DNA from 3 places in the Labrys sedimenti genome. Region 2 is predicted to be linked to each of the others. Evidence: riboswitches for the same ligand, from Rfam matches in the RefSeq annotation. Region 2 holds a riboswitch; each other region holds the start of a gene.
What was found. Region 2 has a riboswitch for cobalamin ahead of U1R88_RS00735 (ribonucleoside-diphosphate reductase subunit alpha). Riboswitches for the same ligand answer to the same signal wherever they lie in the genome.

Region 1: it holds a riboswitch for cobalamin, as region 2 does, so the genes downstream of both, U1R88_RS10170 (ABC transporter substrate-binding protein) here and U1R88_RS00735 (ribonucleoside-diphosphate reductase subunit alpha) in region 2, are expected to answer to the same signal.
Region 3: it holds a riboswitch for cobalamin, as region 2 does, so the genes downstream of both, bluB (5,6-dimethylbenzimidazole synthase) here and U1R88_RS00735 (ribonucleoside-diphosphate reductase subunit alpha) in region 2, are expected to answer to the same signal.

The regions. Positions count from the first base shown of each region.
Region 1 covers NZ_JAXOUF010000002.1:804,131-808,428, forward strand. The annotation lists gene recQ (DNA helicase RecQ) at 1-292, opposite strand, end outside; gene U1R88_RS10165 (CobW family GTP-binding protein) at 605-1,594, shown strand; cobalamin riboswitch at 1,667-1,897, shown strand; gene U1R88_RS10170 (ABC transporter substrate-binding protein) at 2,085-3,128, shown strand; gene U1R88_RS10175 (FecCD family ABC transporter permease) at 3,130-4,152, shown strand; gene U1R88_RS10180 (ABC transporter ATP-binding protein) at 4,149-4,298, shown strand, end outside.
Region 2 covers NZ_JAXOUF010000001.1:154,313-158,610, reverse strand. The annotation lists gene metE (5-methyltetrahydropteroyltriglutamate--homocysteine S-methyltransferase) at 1-1,326, shown strand, start outside; cobalamin riboswitch at 1,429-1,647, shown strand; gene U1R88_RS00735 (ribonucleoside-diphosphate reductase subunit alpha) at 1,756-4,298, shown strand, end outside.
Region 3 covers NZ_JAXOUF010000002.1:343,926-348,223, reverse strand. The annotation lists gene U1R88_RS08080 (hypothetical protein) at 1-1,255, shown strand, start outside; gene U1R88_RS08075 (TerB family tellurite resistance protein) at 1,248-1,883, opposite strand; gene bluB (5,6-dimethylbenzimidazole synthase) at 1,952-2,689, opposite strand; cobalamin riboswitch at 2,733-2,913, opposite strand; gene U1R88_RS08065 (cupin domain-containing protein) at 3,051-3,671, shown strand; gene U1R88_RS08060 (ABC transporter substrate-binding protein) at 3,974-4,298, shown strand, end outside.

The DNA.
Region 1 (4,298 bases), on a different contig from region 2:
CGCGCGACAGGGAGGAATTGAGCGCCGCCGCGCTCACGCCAGCCTGCTTGAGCGCCTCGACCTGGTCGCGCATCAGGGCGATCAGGGGCGAGACGACGATGCCGACGCCGCGCCGGCATAGGGCCGGGATCTGGTAGCACAGCGACTTGCCCGCTCCGGTCGGGAACAGCACCACCGCATCGCCACCCCCGGTGACATGGCGCACCACCGCCTCCTGCTGGCCGCGAAAGGCGGCGTAGCCGAATACGCTATTGAGAACGGCGAGAGGATCTCGGGGAGATGAGAGGGTCATGCCTGCAGGATGCGCCTTCGGTGCCTGATTCCATTCCGGGGAGATGGAGGAGGCTTACCCGACACAGGTCGTGATTCGAAAATCTCTCGCGTTGAATTCCTCCGCCGGCAGGCAATTCCAGTGGAATAATCCCGCTTGCCAGGGCCGCTTCCACTTCTCCGCCAGGATGCCGGCTGCTCCTGCGATGGCATTGGAGGACCTGCTTGCGATCCATAAAGTTATGTTATAACGTTTCATTCAAGTGGAGGCTCAATCGAGCGCCTACGGCATCGACATGCCCGTTTTCGCAATGGATCAAGGAATTCCGACATCATGCAGCCCCTGCCGCAGACCCCCGTCACTGTCCTCACCGGCTATCTCGGGGCAGGCAAGACCACGCTTCTCAACCGGATCCTGACCGAGAGCCATGGCAGGAAATATGCCGTCATCGTCAATGAGTTCGGTGAAGTCGGCATCGACAACGATCTCGTCGTCGATACCGACGAGGAAATCTTCGAGATGAACAATGGCTGCATCTGCTGCACGGTGCGCGGCGATCTGATCCGCATCATCGAGGGCCTGATGCGCCGGCGCGACCGCTTCGATGCCATCCTGATCGAGACGACCGGGCTGGCCGATCCCGCGCCGGTCGCCCAGACCTTCTTCGTCGACGATGACGTGCGCGCCAGGGTCCGGCTCGATTCGATCGTCACCGTGGTCGACGCCCGGCATTTGCTCGGCGAAATCGAGACCGCGCATGAGGCCCAGGAGCAGCTCGCCTTCGCCGATACGATCCTGCTCAACAAGATTGATCTGGTCACGGCGGAGGAACTCGACCGGGTGGTGAAGCGGATCCGTCGCATCAATCCCACAGCCACCCTCCACCAGACCCGCCGTTGCGACATCGCGCTCGACAAGGTGCTCGGCCGCGGCGCCTTTGACCTCGACCGCATCCTCGAAGCCGAGCCCGATTTCCTCGAGGGCTTCCACGAGCACGAGCATGACGATCATGTCGGCAGCTTCGCCCTGGTGTCCCGCGAGCCGCTCGACCCCGGCAGGTTCATGCCCTGGCTCGACATGATCGTGCAGCAATTCGGCACCGACATGCTGCGCATGAAGGGGATTGTCGCCTTTGACGGCGATCCCCAGCGCTTCGTTGTCCAGAGCGTGCACATGCTGCTCGAAGGCGACCATCAGCGCCCCTGGAAGCCCGAGGAGGAGCGCCGGAGCCGCCTGGTCTTCATCGGCCGCAATCTGCCCAGGGACGTGATTGAACAGGGGTTCCTGGCCTGCCGCGTACAGGCGGCGACAGACGCGGGCTGAAGCAGGAAGGCAGCGCCCGGCATCGGCCGATGCATGCTTTGCATATTCGCTTGACCGCGCTGGCGACACCCCGGTAACTGTGGCGTTGACGGTTCCCGTCGGATGCAAGTCCGTCGGGAGTAATAGGGAACACGGTTCGGCTTCCTTAAAAGCCCATGCCGTGGCTGCCCCCGCAACTGTAGGCGGATTGCCGAGCATCCTCCTGGCGCGAAAGGCGCCATGCCACTGTGGGTCTCCCATGGGAAGGCAGATGCAAGGTCGACGTCCGCGAGCCAGGAAACCTGCCGTCATCTCGATCAATCCCATGTCACGGGCGGGGATGCCCGGAACAGGAGACATTGTGACCTATCTTCCCGCACGTCCGGGCTGTCGCCCGCCTGTTCCCTCCGCTTCGCGTCGTCGAACCCTCTGCCACGCCCTGGCCTGAGGCCGTTTACCCGTCTTCGGCCGCGCCGAAGACGGTCATTTCCATCGCGAACGAGAGAACATCATGACCTTTTCAAGGAATAAGGCCCGCTGGTTCGGCTTTGCCGTCGCGCTTGCCGCCGGCTTCAGCCTGACGCCGGGTATCGATCCGGCGGCGGCGCAGGCAACGAAATATCCCCTCAAGCTCGCCAATTGCGGCCGCACCGTCACCTTCGATCATGCGCCGCGCCGCGTCGTTTCCGTGGGGCAGAGCAGCACGGAGGTCCTCTATCTGCTCGGTCTTGCCGACAAGGTGGCCGGGACGGCGGTCTGGTTCGGCCCCGTACTGCCCGGATACGAGGAGGCCAATGCCAAGATTCCGCGCCTGGCCGACAATGATCCGAGCTTCGAAAGCGTGATCGGCAAGAAGCCGGAGCTCGTGACGGCCCAGTTCCAATGGCATGTCGGGCCCAGCGGCATCGTCGGCAAGCCAGAGCAGTTCGAGGAACTGGGTATCCAGACCTATGTTTCGCCCGCCGATTGCGTCGGCAAGGACAATTCCGGCGGTGGCGACGGCACGCGCGGTACCCTCTTCACCATGGATCTGGTCTATCAGGAGATCAGGGAACTCGCCGAGATCTTCGACGTGCAGGAGCGCGGGGCGAAGGTCGTCGCGGACCTCAAGGCACGCGAGGAAGCCGCCCGCCGCAAGATCGCTGCCGGCGACGGCAAGGTCTCCGCTGCCTTCTGGTTCTCGAGCGCCAAGGTCGATGTCGATCCGTACATGGCCGGCAAGAACAGCGTGCCGGGCTATATCATGTCCGTGCTCGGTGTCCGGAACGTCGTGGAGAGCGAGGAGGAGTGGCCGAGCGTCGGCTGGGAGACCATCGCCAAGGCCGACCCCACCATCATCGTCGCCGGCCGGATGGATCGTCGCCGCTATCCGGCCGACGACATCGCCGTCAAGCTCAATTTCCTCAAGACCGATCCGGTGGTGAGCCTGATGCCGGCGGTCAAGCAGGGCCATGTCGTGGAAATGGACGTCCAGGCCATGCAGCCGAGCGTACGCGTCGTCGACGGCATCGAGATGCTCGCCGATGCCGTCCAGCGTTTTGGCCTGAAGCGCTGAGATGAATCGCCCCGTCACACGATTGCTGGCGATCGGGCTGCTGGCCCTGGCCGTGCTCGTCCTGGCGCTCTGGCTGGGCGCCGCCATCGGCGAGACGGCCATTCCGATGGACGTGGTGGCCAAGACGGCGGCCAACCGTCTGTGGGGCGCCGGCTACGCCCTCGATCGCATTGATGAAGGCATCGTGTGGAACTACAGGCTGAGCCGCGCGGTCGTCGCGGCCTGCTGCGGCGCGGCCCTGGCGCTGTCGGGCGTCGTGCTGCAGTCCCTGCTGCGCAATGTCCTGGCCGATCCCTATGTGCTCGGCATCTCGGCCGGCGCCTCGACGGGCGCGGTCGGGGTCGCCATTCTCGGCATCGGTGCAGGATTTCTAAGCATGCCGCTCGGTGCTTTTCTGGGCGCGTTGGTGGCCTTCGGTTTCGTCGCCCTGCTGGCAATGCGCTCGGGCCGCGGCACCGGCGCGGTGATCCTGGCCGGCGTCGCCGGGTCCCAGCTCTTCAACGCCCTGACCTCCTTCATCGTCACCAAGGCGGCCAATGCCGAACAGGCGCGGGGCATCATGTTCTGGCTGCTCGGCAATCTTTCGGGGGTGCGCTGGCCGGATGTCTGGCTTGCCCTGCCGGTCACGGCCATGGGGCTGCTGGTCTGCCTCTGGCATGCGCGCGCGCTCGATGCCTTCACCTTCGGCACGGAGTCGGCAGCATCCCTCGGCATCTCCGTCCGGCGTGCCTATGTCGTACTCGTCGGCATCGCGGCGATGATGACGGCAGTAATGGTCAGCATCGTCGGATCGATCGGCTTCGTCGGCCTGGTGATTCCCCATGCGGCGCGAATGGTGGTCGGCGTGCGCCATGGGCGCCTGCTGCCGGCCTGCGCCCTGATCGGTGCCGTCTTCATGATCGTCGCCGACATTCTGTCCCGCATCATCATTCCCGGCCAGGTCCTGCCGATCGGCGTCATCACGGCCCTGGTCGGAGCGCCGGCCTTTGCCCTCATCCTCAGCCAGAGAAAGGCGACGGCATGAGCCTGTCGGCGCGCAACCTGTCCTGGTCGGCAGGCGGGGCCTCGATCCTGCACGGGGTGTCGCTGGAGGTCCAGCCCGGCGAATTGCTGGGCATTATCGGCCCGAACGGTTCGGGCAAGACCAGCCTGATGTCTCTGCTGGCCGGT
Region 2 (4,298 bases):
CTGCTGCACGTGCCCTATGACCTTGCGCTGGAAACGGAACTCGACCCCGAGCTGGGCAAGTGGCTCGCCTTTGCGGTGCAGAAGATCGGCGAACTCAAAACTCTGGCGACTGCGCTGGTCGATGGTCGCAAAGCCGTCGGCGAAGCGCTTGGCAGCTCGGACGCGGCCGCAGGCTCCCGCCGTGTATCCGATCGTATACACAATCCGGCCGTCGCCGATCGCATGGCCGCGATCAGACCGGCCATGCACGAACGCCAGCATCCCTACCCGCTACGCCGTCGCGCCCAGGAATGGCTTGGCCTGCCGTCATTTCCCACCACAACGATCGGTTCGTTCCCGCAGACGAGTGCCGTGCGCACAGCCCGCGCGGACCATGCAAAGGGTCTTATCGGCGATGCCGATTATCACGGCTTCCTGCGCCAGGAGACGGCGCAGGCCATCGCCTGGCAGGAAGAGATCGGCCTCGACGTGCTGGTGCATGGCGAGTTCGAGCGCAACGACATGGTGCAGTATTTCGGCGAGCAACTGGCCGGCTACGCCTTCACCCGGCACGGCTGGGTGCAGAGCTACGGCTCGCGCTGCGTGCGCCCGCCGATCATCTATGGCGACGTCTCGCGTCCCCGGCCCATGACGGTGGATTGGGCGCGCTTTGCCCAGTCCCTCACCAGGCGCCCCGTCAAGGGCATGCTCACCGGGCCGGTCACCATGCTGCAATGGTCCTTCGTGCGGGACGACATCGAACGCGAGCAGGTCTGCCGGCAGATCGCCCTCGCCTTGCGCGACGAGGTCGGGGATCTCGAACAGGCCGGCATTCGCATCATCCAGATCGACGAGCCGGCAATTCGCGAGGGGCTGCCCCTCAGGCACGCCGAAAAGGAGGCCTATCTTGCCTGGGCGGTCGCGTGTTTTCGTCTTGCCTCCTCGGGTGTCGACGATGCCACCCAGATCCACACCCATATGTGCTACTCGGAGTTCAACGACATCATCCATGCCGTCGGTGGCCTGGATGCGGATGTGATCTCGATCGAGACTGCCCGGTCCAGAATGGAGCTGCTCGATGCGTTCCGGGCCTATCGCTACCCCAACGAGATCGGCCCCGGCGTCTACGACATCCACTCTCCCCGCTGCCCCGGCGTGGCTGAAATGCGCGACCTCCTCACCAAGGCGCAGGAACGGATCGCCGGCGACCAGCTCTGGGTCAACCCCGATTGCGGCCTGAAGACCCGCAGCTGGGCGGAAGTCCGGCCGGCTCTCGCCAACATGGTTGTTGCCGCCCGTCAACTTCGTGAGGAGACCACCCCGGCGCGGGCGGCGACATCCGCCTGAAAAAGTGTGCCGGGGCACGAATTTTGTGCCCCTGCATACTCTGTCCCCATTGAAAAAAAGGGCGATACACACCATCTATTGACAGATAGGCACCAAAGCATACTAGATACGGTATTCACAGGTCGCCGGATTCGCCTCCGGCGCTAATAGGGAATCCGGTAGGCCTTAGGGCAAAGCCGGGGCTGCCCCCGCAACTGTAAGCGGAGAGCGGCTGTCGATTGGCCACTGGCCGAGAGGTGGGTTTACCCCACCCTCCCCGGGAAGGCAGGCAGTCCGCAACGACCCGCGAGCCAGGAGACCTGCCTGTGGATGCGTATCGTTTCCTCGGGCGGGGTGCCCCGACGGATCGCCTTGCTCGCGGCGCGTCATCCTGCGTCGGCGCGGAATGCGCTCCTCGGCCCAAGCCTCCAACATATTGGGGTTTGCCGAATGTCTCTTGATCTCGAAACTGCCACGACCACAAGGAAGCCTTTTCCAGGTACCGGCGCCGACAAGGCGTCCCCGGCATCCGAACCCGGCTACCAGGTCATTCGCCGCAATGGCGGCGTCACGCCTTTCGATGCTTCGAAGATCGCAGTGGCCCTGACCAAGGCCTTTCTCGCCGTCGAGGGGAACAGCGCCGCCGCTTCGCGCCGGGTGCATGACATCGTCGCCGAGCTCACGGCCCAGATCGTCGCCGGCCTGACCCGCCGTGCCGATGCCGGCCGCACCTTCCATATCGAGGATATCCAGGATCAGGTGGAACTCGCCCTGATGCGCGGCGAGCACCACAAGGTGGCGCGCGCCTATGTGCTCTATCGCGAACAGCGGGCCCAGGAGCGCGCCGCCAAGGCCGAGGCACAGGTCGCCGCCGCCCCTGCCCTGCGCATGAAGACGGCGGATGGCACTTTGCAGCCCCTCGACCAGACGCGCCTTGTCGCCCTGGTGCGCGAGGCCTGTGCAGGCCTTGCCGACACCCATGCCGAAACGGTGCTGAACGCGACCCAGCGCAACCTCTATGACGGCATCAGCCAGGACGAACTGGCGCTTGCGCCAATCCTCGCCGCCCGTACCCTGATCGAGACGGAACCCGATTACGCCAAGGTCAGCGCCCGGCTCCTCAACGACAAGCTGCGCCGCGAAGCGCTGAGCTTCGTCGGAGGCCATCCCAAACAGGCGACGCAGGCCGAGATGGCGAGCCGCTACGCCGAATATTTCCACGATTATATCAGCATCGGCATCGCCAACGAATTGCTCGACCCGGAGCTCGGGCGCTTCGACCTCGCCCGCCTTGCAGCCTCCCTCAAGCCCGAGCGCGACCTGCAATTCGACTATCTCGGCCTGCAGACGCTCTATGACCGCTATTTCTTGCATGTTCGCGGCACGCGTTTCGAGCTGCCACAGGCCTTCTTCATGCGCGTGGCCATGGGCCTGGCCCTACGCGAAATCGACCGGGAAGGCCGCGCCATCGAGTTCTACGATCTTCTCTCCTCCTTCGACTTCATGGCCTCGACGCCCACCCTGTTCAATTCAGGCACGCTACGCGCCCAACTCTCCTCCTGCTTTCTGACCACGGTGTCCGACGATCTCGAAGGCATCTTCAAGGCGGTGAAGGACAATGCCCTGCTTGCCAAATATTCCGGCGGCCTCGGCAATGACTGGAGCAATGTGCGCGGCCTCGGCGCCCATATCAAAGGCACCAATGGCGAGAGCCAGGGCGTGGTGCCCTTCCTCAAGGTCGCCAACGACACCGCCATCGCCGTCAACCAGGGCGGCAAGCGCAAGGGCGCGGTCTGCGCCTATCTGGAGACCTGGCATGTCGACATCGAGGAGTTCCTCGATCTGCGCAAGAACACCGGGGACGATCGCCGCCGCACCCATGACATGAACACCGCCAACTGGGTGCCTGACCTGTTCATGGAGCGTGTCGAACAGGACGGTCCCTGGACCCTGTTCTCACCCGACGAAACGCCGGACCTGCACGATCTCTACGGCCCCGCCTTCAAGGCCGCCTATGAGGCGCACGAGGCGCGCGCCGCGCGCGGCGAGCTCAAGGTCTTCAGGCAGGTCCGCGCCCTGGACCTGTGGCGCAAGATGCTGACCATGCTGTTTGAGACGGGGCATCCCTGGATCACTTTCAAGGATCCCTGCAACATCCGCTCGCCCCAGCGGCACATCGGCGTGGTGCATTCCTCGAACCTGTGCACCGAGATCACGCTGAACACCTCCCATGACGAGGTGGCCGTGTGCAATCTCGGCTCGGTCAACCTCGCCGCCCATGTCGATGCCGACGGGCTGATGTTCGACAAGCTCAAGGCGACGGTGACGACGGCGATGCGCATGCTCGACAACGTCATCGACATCAATTTCTACACCATTCCCGAGGCGCGGCGCTCCAACCTCAGGCACCGGCCCGTCGGCTTGGGCATCATGGGTTTCCAGGACGCCCTGCAGAGCCTGCGCCTGCCCTATGCCTCCGATGCCGCCGTACGCTTCGCCGACGAGAGCATGGAAGCGGTGTCGTTCCACGCCATCTCGGCTTCTGTCGATCTGGCAGCCGAGCGCGGACGCTATCCCAGCTTCGACGGCTCGCTGTGGTCGCAGGGCATCCTGCCGATCGACTCGGTGGGCTTGCTGGCCGAAACGCGCGAGGGCGCCAACTTCGACAGGCGCTCTACCTTGGCCTGGGATGGGCTGCGCCAGCGCGTGAAGACGGTCGGCATGCGCAATTCCAACACCATGGCGATCGCGCCGACGGCGACGATCTCCAACATCTGCGGCGTGTCGCAGTCGATCGAGCCGGCCTATCAGAACCTGTTCGTGAAATCGAACATGTCGGGGGATTTCACGGTGGTCACCTCGGCCTTGGTCCGCGACCTCAAGGCGCGCTGCCTGTGGGACGAGGTGATGATTTCCGATCTCAAATATTTCGACGGTTCCCTCGGCCAGATCGATCGCATCCCCGAGGATCTGAAGGCTCTCTACGCCACTGC
Region 3 (4,298 bases), on a different contig from region 2:
CTATCTGCTGACATGGGCCATGGCCGCCGCGCTGACGGTGGCGGTCTCTCTCGCGCCGGCCAGGGCCGACAATGCGGCCTCGGCCCTGTTCCAGAGCTATCTCGGCAAGGGCCGCATCAGCGAGGCGGACGAGCAGATGCTGGCCCTCGCCACCAAGGCCAGCGGCAATGCCGACGCCAGACTCGGCCTCGGCATGGTACGCACGGCACGGGCGCTCGAACATCTGTCGCAAGCCCTCTACAAATATGGCTTTGCAACCGAAATCCCGGCAATGCGCCTGCTCGGCCTGTCAGGTACCGTCTTCAGCACCAATCCCGATCCGCAGCCCATCACCTATCAGGATTTTCGCGGCATCCTCACCACCTTCGTGGCCGACCTCGAAAAGGCGGACCAAACCCTGGCAGAGGTCGGCGACATCGAGGCCAAGCTCACGGTCGATCTCTCCGTCACCCGCTTCGACTGGAACGGCGACGGCATCATCGACGAGCGCGACCATATCGGCGCCGCGATCTCCGACCTCGACGATGCCGGCAAGCCCAAGCCCTTCATCGTCGCCTTCGACACGGCGGACGCCAAATGGTTGCGCGGCTATTGCAACTTCCTGATGGCCCTGACCAAGACCCTCTTGTCGCACGACATGTCGCGCAGCTGGGACGCTGGCTTCGGCAGCCTGTTTCCGCGCCCCGTCAGCGGCCTTGCCAAGGCCAATGGCGCTGAAGACGGCGACGGATTGGGCATGACGCTGTTCGGCACCAGCAAGCGCGACACCGACGCCATCGCCGACCTGATCAGCCTGGTGCATACCATCGACTGGCCGGTGGCCGACAAGGCGATGTGGCTGGAAGTCCGCGGCCATTTCAAGACGGTAATCCGGCTCAACCGTGAGACCTGGGCGCTGATCGGCAAGGAGACCGACGACGATCACGAATGGCTGCCCGGCCCGCGGCAGAAGAGTGGCGTCCTGCCCTCCCTCGAAGTAACGCAGGAGCGTATCGACTCATGGCTTGCGCTGCTCGGCCAGGTCGAGCAGGTGCTGGACGGCAAGTTGCTGATGCCGCATTGGCGTTTCACCAAGGGCGTCAATCTCGCCAGGGTCTTCGAGCAGCCCGGCAATTTCGACCTGGTGCTGTGGATCACCGGCCCGGGCGCCCTGCCCTACCTCGACGATGGCAAGGTGATGGACGCCGAGGCCTGGGGACAGGCCACCCGCATCTTCGGCGGCGACGTCGCGAGCTACGCCTTCTACTTCAATTGAGCGAGCGCCCGGCCGCGGCATCCGGCGCCAGAAGGTGCCGCTTCAGCCGGACGATCGCCTCGCGCTGCAAATCGCTGGCCTCGCCATAGGCATTGGCGACCTTGCCCAGCATGTCGACGAGTTGCTGGCGCTCGGACAGGGACAGGCGGGCGCGGAAAAGCGGCACCAATTCCTCGGCGACCGGCGTGAACACCCGGCCCCGGTCCGTCAGCAGCAGGGCTTGCTCATAGACACGCTCGCGGTCGTCGATACCGAGAGGGTCCGCCATCAGCGCGAGGATCGTGTTCCGTTCGGCCTGGGTCAGCAGACCATTGGTGCGCACGAGCTGGATCATCAGGACGACGGCGGCAAGCCTGGGATCGTCGATGGTCTTGAGAGAAACGCGCTCGAGCGCCTGCGGGCGGACGGTATCGGCGCCGCGGTCGAGCGGGAGGGGAACCACCTTCGGCCCGGCCTCGAGCCGGCGGGCAGCCGCCGGCTTGCGGGCCTTGCCACGCAAAAGCCAGAACAGGCCGACTACAACGGCCGCGAAAGCCCCGATCAGGATCGCCCTCGGCCCCTCCAGCAGAACCAGGCTGGCGATCAGCAGCGCGATGATCCAGATCGCATTCTTACGCAGGAAATCCATCGCCCGTGTCATCCGATCGGGACGGCGCTTATCTGCGCCGGCCACTCCAAAGCATTTTGCGCTTTGCTCTATGAAGCTGCATCTCCCATAGCGGCCCGCATGGCGGCGAGCAAGGGATGGTCGGGCTGCCGCCCGTCCCAGCTATCGAAGCTCAGTACGGCCTCCGGTGGCAAACGCTGGCGCCAGCCCTTCACCTCCAGCTCCGGCCGGGCATAGGCTTCGTGCACATAGCCAAGACATAGATAGGCGACCGGCACCACGCGTTCGGGAATGCCCAGCGCCTCGCGCAGGCGCATGGGATCGACGATACTGACCCAGCCGACCCCGACGCCCTCGGCCCGTGCCGCAAGCCAGATGTTCTGCACCGCGCAGACGGTGGAGTAGCGGTCCATGGCCATGTCATGGGTGCGGCCGAGCACCACGGGTCCGGCCCGGTCGGGATCGCAGGTAATGCACAGATTGACCGGGGCATCGACGATGCCTTCCAGCTTCAGCGAACGATATTGCGCCTGCCTCTCAGGCGAGAACATCGCCACCGCCTCGGCATTGGCCTCTTCGAAAAGGGCCTGCACCTTGTGGCGGGTCTCGGGGCAGCGCAGCACCAGGAAGCTCCAGGGCTGCATGAAGCCGACCGAGGGGGCGTGATGCCCGGCGAGCAAGATGCGGGCGAGGACGTCGTCCGGCACGGGTTGCGAACTGAACTGGCTGCGGACATCCCGCCTGGTGAAGATGGCGCGATAGACGGCTTCGCGTTCGGCCGGCGAAAACGGACCCGAAGGCGCAAGCGCCTGCTTGGAAGGCTCCATCGCTGTTCCCCTTACGATGGCAATCGCCGCGCCGTCCGCGCACGCCGATCTATCGCCTCCGGCCGGTCTTCTGACTTGGGATCCACCCATCCGGACGCCTTCCCCGCAGAGCGAGTGGCCTGAAACCTGCCCGGATAGTCCCCCTTACAGCGTTGGGCACGTCGCGGCTTCGAACCGCGTTCCCGATTCTCCCGCAAGCGGGCACCGAAGGTCTTGCGGATGTAGCATGGGAGGTGGCGGCTGCCCAGCCATCCGGGACGTCGATGCCAGTCGGCCGGCGGCGAAGTGGACAGGGTGCGGGCTTGTGGCCTAGAATCGTCGGCTAGGCTCTCGGGCAATCAAGCATCCTGGCAATCGCGCAATGAACAAGATCGACCTCAAACGACGCGCCGGCGATCAGCCCGATCCCCTGGAACAGGCCAATCCGGTGCGCCTCGGCACGCGCCTTCGCCTGGCGCGGCAGACAAGGGGGCTGACGCTGAAGGCCCTGGCGACGGCCGCGGACTGCTCGGAAAGCCTCCTGTCCAAGATCGAGAATGGCAAGGCCTCCCCTTCCCTGCCCATGCTGCACCGCCTGGTCGAAGTGCTGGGCACCAATATCGGCTGGATGTTCGAGGAGACGGACAGCGAGGAGGGCATCGTCTTTCGCGCCGGCACGCGCCCGCTGATCTCGCTGGACCCACTCCGGCGCGGCGAAGGCATTTCGCTGGAACGGGTGATCCCCTATTCCTCCGGCCATCTCCTTCAGTGCAACATTCACCACATCGAAGCCGGCGGCGAGAGCGCCGGGCCGATCCAGCATCAGGGCGAGGAGGTCGGCTATGTGCTGGCCGGAACCGTGGAGCTGATGGTCGGCGAGCGCACCTTCAAGCTCTCCGTCGGCGACACCTTCGTGTTCAAGTCGGAACTGCCGCACTGGTATCGCAACACCGGAACGGAGCGCGCCAGCATCTTCTGGGTCAACACGCCTGCCACTTTCTGAGGAAACCTCGAGGAGCAAATAAGACGCTTCTGTCATTCCCGGCGCCGCCGCAGGCGGCGGGAAGGGAATCCAGGGGCAAAACGGAGCCCCTGGCTCTGGTTCCCCTTCCCGGGGCCTCTGGCCCCGCCGGGGATGACAGAAGCGTTTCTTCTCTAGCCTCTTCAAAGCTCTCCGCCGTCGGCGTTTCAAGAATCCCTGAAACCGCCATTCAAGTAACTTGACATGAATTCAAGTCTCTTGAATGATGCGGATGTCAGAACTGAGAATGAGCCCGACACGGGCCATCCATGAAGGGAACTGAAATGCGGCTTTCAAAACATCTCGCCGGTTGCGCGGCAGCGGCAGCCCTGACGCTGTCCCTCGGATCGGTGTCCGCTCTGGCCGACACCTTCGCCCTGGTCACCATCAACCAGCAGGCCCTGTTCTTCAACCAGATCAACGAAGGCGCGGAAGCCGCCGCCAAGGCAGCCGGCGCCAAGCTCGTCATTTTCAACGCCAACAATGTTCCGAGCGCGCAGAACGACGCCATCGAGAACTACATCACCCAGAAGGTCGACGGCATCATCCTGATCGCCATCGACGTCAACGGTGTGAAGCCCGCCATCACCGCCGCGAAGAAGGCCGGCA